DNA from 2 places in the Rhizobium sp. 25PS6 genome. Region 1 is predicted to be linked to the other one. Evidence: predicted binding sites of a transcription regulator. Region 1 holds the regulator's gene; the other holds the start of a gene.
What was found. The regulator LexA, encoded in region 1, represses DNA repair genes until DNA is damaged. The targets are predictions, from matches to a motif close to TGTTCNNNNTGTGTTCNG.
Positions count from the first base shown of each region.

Region 2: a site for LexA is predicted at 1,735-1,752, ahead of RWK44_RS30130 (putative DNA modification/repair radical SAM protein). Genes of this name have one in related genera too.

Region 1 is NZ_JAWDIV010000003.1:197,936-203,091, forward strand. It holds gene gltA (citrate synthase) at 1-421, opposite strand, end outside; gene RWK44_RS05660 (ComEC/Rec2 family competence protein) at 712-3,144, shown strand; gene lexA (transcriptional repressor LexA) at 3,125-3,844, opposite strand; gene RWK44_RS05670 (VOC family protein) at 4,043-4,939, shown strand; gene kdsA (3-deoxy-8-phosphooctulonate synthase) at 4,936-5,156, shown strand, end outside.
Region 2 is NZ_JAWDIV010000026.1:86,590-91,745, forward strand. It holds gene RWK44_RS30120 (glycosyltransferase family 4 protein) at 1-1,001, opposite strand, end outside; gene greA (transcription elongation factor GreA) at 1,028-1,504, opposite strand; gene RWK44_RS30130 (putative DNA modification/repair radical SAM protein) at 1,758-2,990, shown strand; gene RWK44_RS30135 (UdgX family uracil-DNA binding protein) at 2,990-4,444, shown strand; gene carB (carbamoyl-phosphate synthase large subunit) at 4,521-5,156, opposite strand, start outside.

The sequences.
Region 1 (5,156 bases):
CGCCGACGCAGCCGCACATAACGGCCATCGGATGCGCATCGCGGCGGAAGCCAGTGAAGAAGCGGCTCATCTGCTCGTGCACCATGGTGTGGTGCGTGACGCGGTAATCGAAATCCTTCTTCTGCACGGTGGTCGGCAGTTCGCCGTAAAGCAGGAGGTAGCAGACTTCGAGGAAGTCGCCGTGCTCGGCGAGCTGCTCGATCGGATAGCCGCGATGCAGCAGGACACCTTCGTCGCCGTCGATGTAGGTGATTTTCGATTCACAGGATGCGGTCGAGGTAAAACCCGGATCGTAGGTGAAGGAAGCCGTGTTCTTGTAGAGGGCACCGATATCGATGACGCTCGGGCCGATCGTGCCGCTTTTGACAGCAAGGTCGACAGACTTGTCACCGATTTTTATTGTAGCGCTTTGATCCGTCATGCTGATCCTCCGAAATGGCGGTGGCGCCATAAAAGCGCCATAGGGGTTAAGCGTCCTCACCGATAGCTATATGATCGCGAAGCTAATGCCAAGTTACCGTGATGGCATTTTGTGCATTGCGGTATCACCTTTTAGGCACTGCAGCGATGAGCCGCACGCATATCGGAAGCCGATGATTCGACTGGTCTTTTGGCGCTCGCGATTTTCCCTCATATTTCAATCGATTATTCTTGCCGGATTTGATTTGAGGTTGCATTCTGGCCGCCTTCGCAGCCGGGCTTGGGCGGTTCATGCAGGAGTTGACGACAGTCGAATTGCGGCCGGAAGCAGGCGAAGGCCTTGCCGACTCCTCCAGTTTTTCACCACCTGTCGTGGTGACGCGACCGACACGGACGCAGTCGGCGACACCATTGCGCCACCGGCTGCCGGCCGCAACCTCGCAATTGCTGCGTGCCGGCATGCGCATGCTGGGCGAGGAGGCGGACCATGGCCGCCTGCTGCTGTTCTCGCCGGTCTTCCTCGGCGCCGGGTCAGCCGTTTGGTTTCTCGCGGCATCGGATTTTCCTCTCATTGCATCGCTGCTCTGCCTGTTGGCGCTGACCGTGGCGGTTCTCATTGCCAGCCGCAGCCGGGCCGCGGTGCGGGCAACGCTGCTGGCGCTTTCGCTCGTGGCCTGCGGCATGGTCACGGCGCAGTTCGAGAGCCGGCGGGCTTCCACCGTGATCCTCGATTCCGCCGTGACGACGACGGTGACCGGCCGCGTCGAGCGGCGCGAAGGCGACGGTCGCGGGCGGTGGCGCTACATTCTTGCCGTCACCGGCACCGAGGCGCCACAGGTGAAGCGGCCGCCGGAACGTATCACCGCGATCGCCCGCGGCGCGGACGCGGCCTTCGAGATCGGCGATATCATCACCGGCAGGGCGCGGCTGACGCCGCCGGCGGGCCCAGCGCTTCCCGAGCTCAACGACTTCTCCTTCAGTGCCTATTTCGACGGCATCGGCGCCAACGGTTTCTTCTACGGTGCACCGACGAAGGTCGATGCGCAGGCAGGTCCCCAGGCTGCAAGATCGACAGCGGAAGCGCTGCTCGAAGGTCTCTACCGGCTGCGCAGCGGCATCGGCGACCGCATAAGGTCGATCCTGCCCGGCGACACCGGTGCTTTTGCCGCTGCTCTGGTGACGGACGAGCGGCGCGCCATTTCGGATGCGACGACGGAGGCGCTGCGCCAGTCCGGTCTGGCTCATATCATCGCCATCTCCGGTCTCAACATGGCGCTGTCGGCCGGCATCTTCTTCGTCGGCTTCCGGATGCTGCTCAGCCTCTTCCCCGGCATCGCTGAGGCCTACCCGACGAAGAAGATCGCTGCCGCCGGCGCGCTCATCGCCGTCACCGCCTATTTCCTGATCTCCGGCTTTGCGGTCTCTGCCGAACGCGCCTTCATCATGATGGCCATCATGTTGATTGCGGTCTTCTTCGACCGGCCGTCGATCAGCCTGCGCAATGTCGCGCTCTCCGCTCTCGTCATCATTGCCATTTCGCCGTCCGAGGTCTTGGGACCGAGCTTCCAGATGTCCTTTGCCGCGACATTGGCGCTGGTCTCGGGCTATCAGCTGTGGAAGGACCGGCGCGTCCGAGAAAACGCCTTCCTGAAGCTGCCGATCATCAGGCCGTTCGTTACGGTTGCCGGTTTCTTCGGCGGCGTCTTCCTGACCTCGCTGATCGGCGGTTTTTCAACCGCGCTGTTTTCGATCGAGCATTTTCATCGCCTGACCGCCTACGGCCTGCCGGCAAACCTCGCGACAATGCCGATCATCTCCTTCATCATCATGCCGGCAGGTCTGCTGGCGATGCTGCTCATGCCTTTCGGTCTGGATGTTTGGGCTTGGAAGATCGTCGGATTCGGCCTCGATTTGGTGATCGCGGTTGCAAAGACGGTGTCCGGCTGGGGTGGCAATATCGACGTGGGCCGCTTGCCCGCCTGGTATTTCGCCGTCGCCGTGGCAGGCTTTCTGCTGCTGACGCTGCTCCGCACCCGGTTGCGCCATGTCGGCACATCGATTATCGCGGTCGCAACGCTCATCCTGCTGCTTCTGCCGGGTCCCCGTCCGCCGGATCTGGTGATTTCGGAGGATGGCAGTCTCGTCGCGGTCGTCGCGGCGGCGGCAATGGCTTCCAACCGTGAAAGACCGCCGGACTTCATCTTCGACCAGTGGCAGAGAGCGCTGGTCCTGCCGGGGCATAATCCGCCGAAGATGCTGGATGGTCCTGCTATCCCGCCTGAGGGAGAAGACCGCCGCGTCAGGCTTTCCCGCGATCAGCAGAACGAAGCAAGGACCGCGATGCGGACGGCCGCAGCGGCCGGTGACGCAAACCGCTTTTCCTGCGTCAAGAAGGCCTGGTGCACATCAAGGCTTGGCAATGGTCAGGTGGTAACCGTCATCGACAATGCCGCCTATCTCGGCCCGGCATGCGACGCGGCCGATATCGTCGTGACGTCCGTGCGCCTTCGCTTCAACAACTGCCGCTCAGGTGCAACGCTCTTCACCGGCGAGACGCTGCGCAGGACCGGATCCGTCGAGTTGCGCTTCACGGACGCCGGCCCGGAGGTGGCAACCGCCTTCGATTCATTGTCGCGGCCATGGATGCGCCATCGCGCCTATGACTGGCGCAGCAACAGTTTTACCGAATCCGGCCTGGCCAATGTCAGTGATAGCGGCGAATGAGACCGACGAGCTTGCCCTGAACCTTGACGCGGTCCGGCCCGAAAATCCGGGTCTCGTAAGCCGGGTTGGCAGCTTCCAGCGCGATCGAGGCGCCCTTGCGGCGGAAGCGCTTGAGTGTCGCTTCTTCGTCGTCGACCAGAGCAACGACGATGTCGCCGGGACTTGCGGTGCTGCCGTTGCGGATGATCACGGTGTCGCCATCGAAGATGCCGGCGTCGATCATCGAATCGCCCTTGACCTCCAGCGCATAATGTTCACCGGAACCGAGCATGTCGGCCGGAACGACGATGTCATGGGTGTTGTTCTGGATCGCCGAGATCGGCACACCGGCAGCGATTCGGCCCATGACCGGCACCGAGACCGAGTTGCCGTTGTCGGCGACGGGTTTTGCGGGAGCAGGAGTGGCGACCGGCTGCAGTTTGCCAAGGCTACCCTCGATGACGCTCGGCGAAAAGCCGCGCCGGGGCTGAATGCTGGGGCTGTAGGCCTCCGGAAGCTTGATGACCTCGATCGCGCGGGCGCGGTTCGGTAGGCGGCGAATGAAGCCTCGCTCCTCAAGCGCAGTAATCAAGCGATGAATCCCGGACTTGGAGGCGAGGTCCAGGGCATCCTTCATTTCGTCGAAAGATGGCGGAACGCCGGATTCCTTCATGCGCTCATGAATGAAAAGGAGAAGCTCCTGTTGTTTGCGCGTGAGCATCGACGTTGTGACCTCGTGATTGAAACAAATCCAGAACAGACACTATATGTTCCATATGTGTTCCGCAAGTAGCTAAATTTCCGTAAAACTTGGCGCCAACTCGTTGAGATTTTTATTTTCATTCGCCGGATTGGCACAGAAGTCTTGCATTGAGGGACGCGCCATCGCACATCTCTTGCCGTTTCCAGGAGGGATATCATGAACGCGCATTCCGCCAAACCGCACCCGCTGGATCATGTCGTGCTGCCGGTCGTCAACATCGATCTGGCGCGCGAGAGGCTCGGCAAGCTCGGCTTCACCGTTGCCGCCGATGCGTGCCATCCCTTCGGAACGGAGAATGCCTGCGTCTTTTTTGCCGACAAGACCTATCTGGAGCCGCTCGGGATTGCGAACGTCGAGGAGAGCAACGCATCTGCGCGCCAAGGTAATGTCTTCACTGCCCGCAACCAGGCCTTCCGTTTCCGCTGTGGCGAGGAGGGGCTCTCGGGGCTGGCTTTCGGCAGCAAGGATGCCGGCATCGATCATCAGGATTTCGTCGGCAGCGGATCGAGCGCTGGCGAGATGCTGCAGTTCACCCGGCCGATGACGATGCCGGACGGTTCCGAGACGATTGCCGGCTTTAAGCTGGCTTTCGCCGGCGACCTGCGCGCGCCTGATCTCCTGTTTTTCACCGTCGAGCGCGTCAATCCGCTACCGGCCGACCGCGCGGCGCTGGAGACGCATGCCAATGGCGTCACCGGCATAGTTGAGATCGCGCTTTGCACGCCAGAGCCGGCCGCCTTCGCTGCTTTCGTCAGCCTTGCCGTGGCGCAATCGGCAGTCGAGAAAACCGGTTTCGGCGTCGATATTGCGGCATCGAATGCGAAAATCAGCCTGATGACGCCGGAAGGGCTGGAGGCATATTTCGACGTCGCCGTCTCATCCGCAGATCGCGGCCTGCGCGGCCGGGCAATCCTCTTTGCTGTCGCCGATCTTGCCGTGACAGAAGCGCATTTGGCTGCTAACGGGGTGACATACACGCGCAAGAACAATCGCATTCTGGTGAAGCCCGCGCCCGGGCAGGGCACGCTCTTCGCCTTCGAGGAAACACGATGAGCACTGATACGAATTCCGAAGTCAGGATCGGCGAAGGCCAAGGCCAGGTCACCTTTTCCAATACCGGCCGTCTATCGCTGATTGCCGGTCCCTGCCAGATGGAGAGCCGCGACCACGCCTTCATGGTTGCCGGCACGCTGAAAGAGCTTTGCGGAAAGCTAGGCATCGGCCTCGTCTACAAGAGCTCCTTCGACAAGGCGAACCGCACCTCGCTCTC
Region 2 (5,156 bases), on a different contig from region 1:
TTCTCCAGCGCAAAATTCGCCCTGACATGTCGCAGCGCATTCTCGCCATGCGCGATCGCCAGAGCGGGATCTGCGATATAGGGCGCGATTGCCCGCGTCAGCGCCTCGCCATCGCCGCCAGCGACGACCGAGCCCGTCTCACCCGTCACGATGAGCTCGGCATAGGCGCCGGCGTCCGATGCCACCACCGCCGTGCGCGAGGCCATGGCTTCGAGCGGCGTCAGGCCGAAACCCTCGTTGCGGGAAGGGGCGACGTAAAGCGTCAGGCGGCGATACCAGACTTTGATGTCAGGCACTTCGCCGAGGAAGAGGATACGGTCGCTGAGCCCGGCGGCCGCGACATCCGTTTTAAGTTTGTCGCCAAATGTCGTGTGCTCAGCCGTCACCCGGCCGGAGACGACCGCCGTCCACTCGGGGTGCTGCGGCAGCAGTTCGATCATCGCCTGGACGAAAAGATCGGTGCCCTTCTGATGGCGCACGCGGCCGAAGCAGCCGATGAGATGGCGGCCCGGCAGGCCGGTGGCGGCGATGCCGTCCTCCGCAGTTTCCGGCGGATGGAACAAGGCAAGATCGACGCCGTGCTGGATCACCGCGTGCGGCACGTCGAGGAACGAGCCGGATCGATCGCTGGTCGCGATGACGGCGTCCATGCGACGGATCAGCCATTTCGTATAGGCGGTGTGGCGGCGTTGCGCGGCCGAGGTGAAGAGAAGCTTCAGCGGCATACGCAACAGATGGCGCAGCAGGATGCCGACGGCCATCTCGTTGTTGCGGCGGGCGTGCCAGACACGCTGGCGCCGGCGCGCCGGCGGGCGCCAGAGGCCGAGGAGCTGCCGTCCCTTAAGTTTCGGCAGGTCCTCCGGCAGGCCGGGGCCGAGTGTCGCGATCTTGATGCCGAGCCGTATCTGGCACGGGATGAGCTGGACGATGGTCGACGTGACGCCGGAGAGCCGGCGCTTGAAATTGGGCGCGATGATCTCGACGTCACGAATATCCGGCAAGGGAGGGTCTCGCGGCTGGCGGGCGATCAGCCCCAGGAAACCTGAAGGATTTCGTAGGCCTTGGAGCCGCCGGGCGCATTGACCTCGATGGAATCGCCGACTTCCTTGCCGATCAGAGCACGGGCGATCGGCGAAGAGATGGAGATGCGGCCGGCCTTGACGTCGGCTTCCTGGTCGCCGACGATCTGGTAGGTCTTTTCTTCGTCGGTGTCCTCGTCGATGAGCTTCACCTTGGCGCCGAACTTGATCTTGTCGCCCGACATCTTGGTGAGGTCGATGACCTCGGCGCGCGCCGTCAGGTCTTCCAGCTCGCTGATGCGGCCTTCATTATGGCTCTGAGCTTCCTTGGCGGCGTGGTATTCGGCGTTTTCGGAAAGGTCGCCATGGGCACGGGCTTCGGCGATCGCCTCGATGATTCGAGGGCGCTCCTCCTGCTGACGCCAGCGCAGCTCTTCCTGCAGCTTGACGAAACCGCCCGGTGTCATCGGTACCTTTTCAACCATTTTTCTGTCCTTCAATCCTCGTATCCGCACAATCAGCGGCGAACACAAAAGAAAACAGGTCCCGAAGGGGAGCTTCGGAACCGTGCCACAATCTTAGTCGGACGCTTATAGCAGATCGCCAAGGCCGATTTCCAGAAAATTCGCATAAAAGAAACGCGGCCCGCCCCGATATCGGGAGGTGCGGCTTGAAAATGGGCAGAAATCACATCGCCTTGATTGACTCTACCTATAAGAACATATAGTGAACATACTAATGAAGAAGTCGCTCACAGAACGCTTGGCCATCCTTTCCGATGCCGCGAAATATGACGCTTCCTGCGCTTCCAGCGGCACGGTGAAACGTGATTCCCGGGGAAGCGGCGGGCTCGGTTCGACCGAGGGATCCGGCATCTGTCATGCCTATGCCCCGGACGGGCGGTGCATTTCGCTTCTGAAAATACTGCTGACCAATTTCTGCGTCTACGACTGTGCCTATTGCGTCAATCGCTCGTCGAGCAATGTCGAACGGGCGCGCTTTACACCGGAGGAGGTCATCTGGCTGACACTGGAATTCTACCGCCGCAACTATATCGAAGGGCTGTTCCTTTCCTCTGGCATCATTCGGTCGTCCGATTACACGATGGAAGAGATGGTCCGCATCGTTCGCGAACTGCGTGTGAGCCACAATTTCCGCGGCTATATCCATCTGAAGTCTATCCCTGAGGCCTCACCGCGTCTGATCGAGGAAGCGGGGCTTCATGCAGACAGGCTGTCGCTGAATATCGAATTGCCGACGGATAACGGCATCACACGCTTTGCACCGGAAAAGCAGCCTGCCAATATCAGGCGATCGATGGGGGATCTGAGGCTGAAGATCGAGGCCGCGGGCGAACCGACGCTCAGGACGAAGAAGCGTCAGCGTTTTGTGCCGGCCGGTCAGAGCACGCAAATGATCGTCGGCGCCGATGGCGCGAACGACGCAACGATCCTTGCGACCAGCGGCCGGCTTTACAGCAGCTACGGCCTGAAGCGCGTCTATTATTCCGCCTTCAGCCCGATCCCGGACTCGTCGAAAAATCTGCCGCTAATCAAGCCGCCGTTGATGCGCGAGCACCGGCTCTATCAGGCCGACTGGCTCTATCGATTCTACGGTTTCGGCATCGACGAGATCACCGCGAACCAGGCGGGAGGCATGCTCGATCTCAGCCTCGATCCCAAACTTGCCTGGGCGCTCGCCAACCGGGCCGAATTTCCCGTCGATATCAACAAGGCCGAGCGCGAGCGGTTGCTGCGTGTGCCCGGTCTCGGCACCAAGACAGTCAAATCGATCGTTTCGGCGCGGCGTTTTCGCCGGTTGCGGCTCGACGATCTCCAGCGGCTCGGCGTTTCGATCAAGAAGGTTCAGTCCTTCATCTCGGCGGAAGGCTGGTCGCCGCGCCGATTGATCGACCGCCCCGACCTTCGCGCTATGTTCGAACCGCAACCCGAACAATTGTCGTTGCTGTGATGCGCCGGGTCGTGCTGGCAGGACGCGGGGAGCTTGCCGAATGGCGTGACGCCGCGCGCGCCTTCGCGGTCGCCGGCATCCTGCCGGAGGAGATCGAGTGGCGCGAAAAACGCGCTGAGCCGGGTTTTGCGTTTCAACACGACGCCATGCCGCCTGCGTCTGCCGCAGCACGCAAGCCGATGACAGTGCCGCCCACCTTCATCGAGCTGGCAGAGACAGTTCTCTGCCATTCCGACCCGGCGCGCTTTTCCCTGCTTTACCGTCTGCTCTGGCGGCTGCAACTCGACCGGCAATTGCTTGAAGTGACCTCCGACGAGGACGTCGCCCGTGCCAGGCTGATGGCGAAAAACGTTCGGCGCGACGCGCACAAGATGACGGCCTTCGTCCGCTTCAAGGAGGTTGGTGCGGTGTCGGCAGGCCGTCGAAAATTCCTCGCCTGGTTCGAGCCGGATCACCATATCGTCAGGCGCACAGCGCCCTTCTTCCAACGGCGGTTCACCGACATGGACTGGCTGATTGCGACGCCCAAGGGGTCGGCCGCCTGGGACGGCGAGCGGCTGACGATGAGCGACGAACCGTGCGAAAAACCCAATCTCACCGATGCTACCGATGACCTTTGGCGCACCTACTACGCCAGCATTTTCAATCCGGCGCGGTTGAAGCTGAAGGCGATGCAGGCGGAGATGCCGAAAAAATACTGGAAGAATCTGCCGGAAGCCGATCTCATCCCTGGGCTGATCGCATCGGCGGAGAGCAAGGTGCGGGCCATGGCCGCACGGGAGGCGACCCAGTCGTTGCCTTTTCACGATCGCCTGCAGGAAGCCGCGCGCAGCATTCCAGCTGAACCCGAAGCGCCGGCGGGCACGCTGGAAGCACTGCGAGCGGAAGCTGCCGCCTGCACCCGCTGCCCGCTTCATGCAAAGGCCACGCAAACCGTTTTCGGTGAGGGACCGGGCGATGCAGAGGTGATGTTCGTCGGCGAGCAGCCGGGCGACCAAGAGGATATATCAGGGCGCCCCTTCGTCGGTCCCGCCGGCAGGCTGCTGGACCAGGTGATCACTGAAGCGGGCATCGACCGCTCGACGCTTTACGTCACCAATGCCGTCAAGCATTTCAAATATGAGCCGCGCGGCAAGCGTCGCATCCATCAGAAGCCCAATATGGGAGAGGTGAAGCATTGCCGCTGGTGGCTCGATCTGGAGATGGCGCTGGTCAAGCCGAAGCTGGTCGTTGCCATGGGGGCGACGGCGCTTGCAGCGCTGACCGATACGAAGCAGCGGCTGCAGGATGTCAGGGGCAAGGCGATCGCGATCGACGAAAGGCGCACGCTCTTCGTGACAGTGCATCCGTCTTATCTGCTGCGTATTCCCGATGAGCAGTTGAAAGCGGATGAGCTGGCACGATTTCGCGAAGATATGCTGACAGTTCAGCGCCTTATGCTGGCAGTTGCATAAACTGATTCAGAAGTCGCCGGTGATGCCCAATGGCAAGGCTGGTACCATCGCTGATCGAGCGATGGCGTTCCGTATCTCAGGCGAAATAGCTCTGCAGCGGTCGCACTTCGAGATTGCCTGCCTTCAGCGCCTTGATCGCCTGGGCGGCGGCCTCGGCGCCTGCCATGGTCGTGTAGTAGGGCACCTTCTGCATCAGCGTCGCACGGCGCAGCGACTTGGAGTCCGAGATCGCCTTGTTGCCATCGGTGGTGTTGATGACGAGCTGGACCTGGCGGTTGCGGATCGCGTCCTCGATGTGCGGGCGGCCTTCGAGCACCTTGTTGATCTTGGTGGCGGTGATACCGTTTTCGGCGAGGAAGCGGGCGGTGCCGCCGGTCGCCAGCACTTTGAAGCCCTGCTCGACGAGGATGCGGATCGCCGGCAACACGCGCGGCTTGTCCGCGTCGCGGACGGAGACAAAGACCGTCCCGTCACGCGGCAGCTCGACGCCGGCGCCGAGCTGCGACTTGGCAAAGGCCAGCGCAAAATCGGTATCGAGGCCGATGACTTCACCCGTCGAGCGCATTTCCGGGCCGAGCAGCGTGTCGACGCCGGGGAAACGGGCGAAGGGGAAGACGGCTTCCTTGACGGCGATGTGCTTCAGCTTGCGCGGATCGGGCTTTTGCCCATAGGCGGCGAAGGTCGCATCGAGTTTCTCGCCGGCCATGACGCG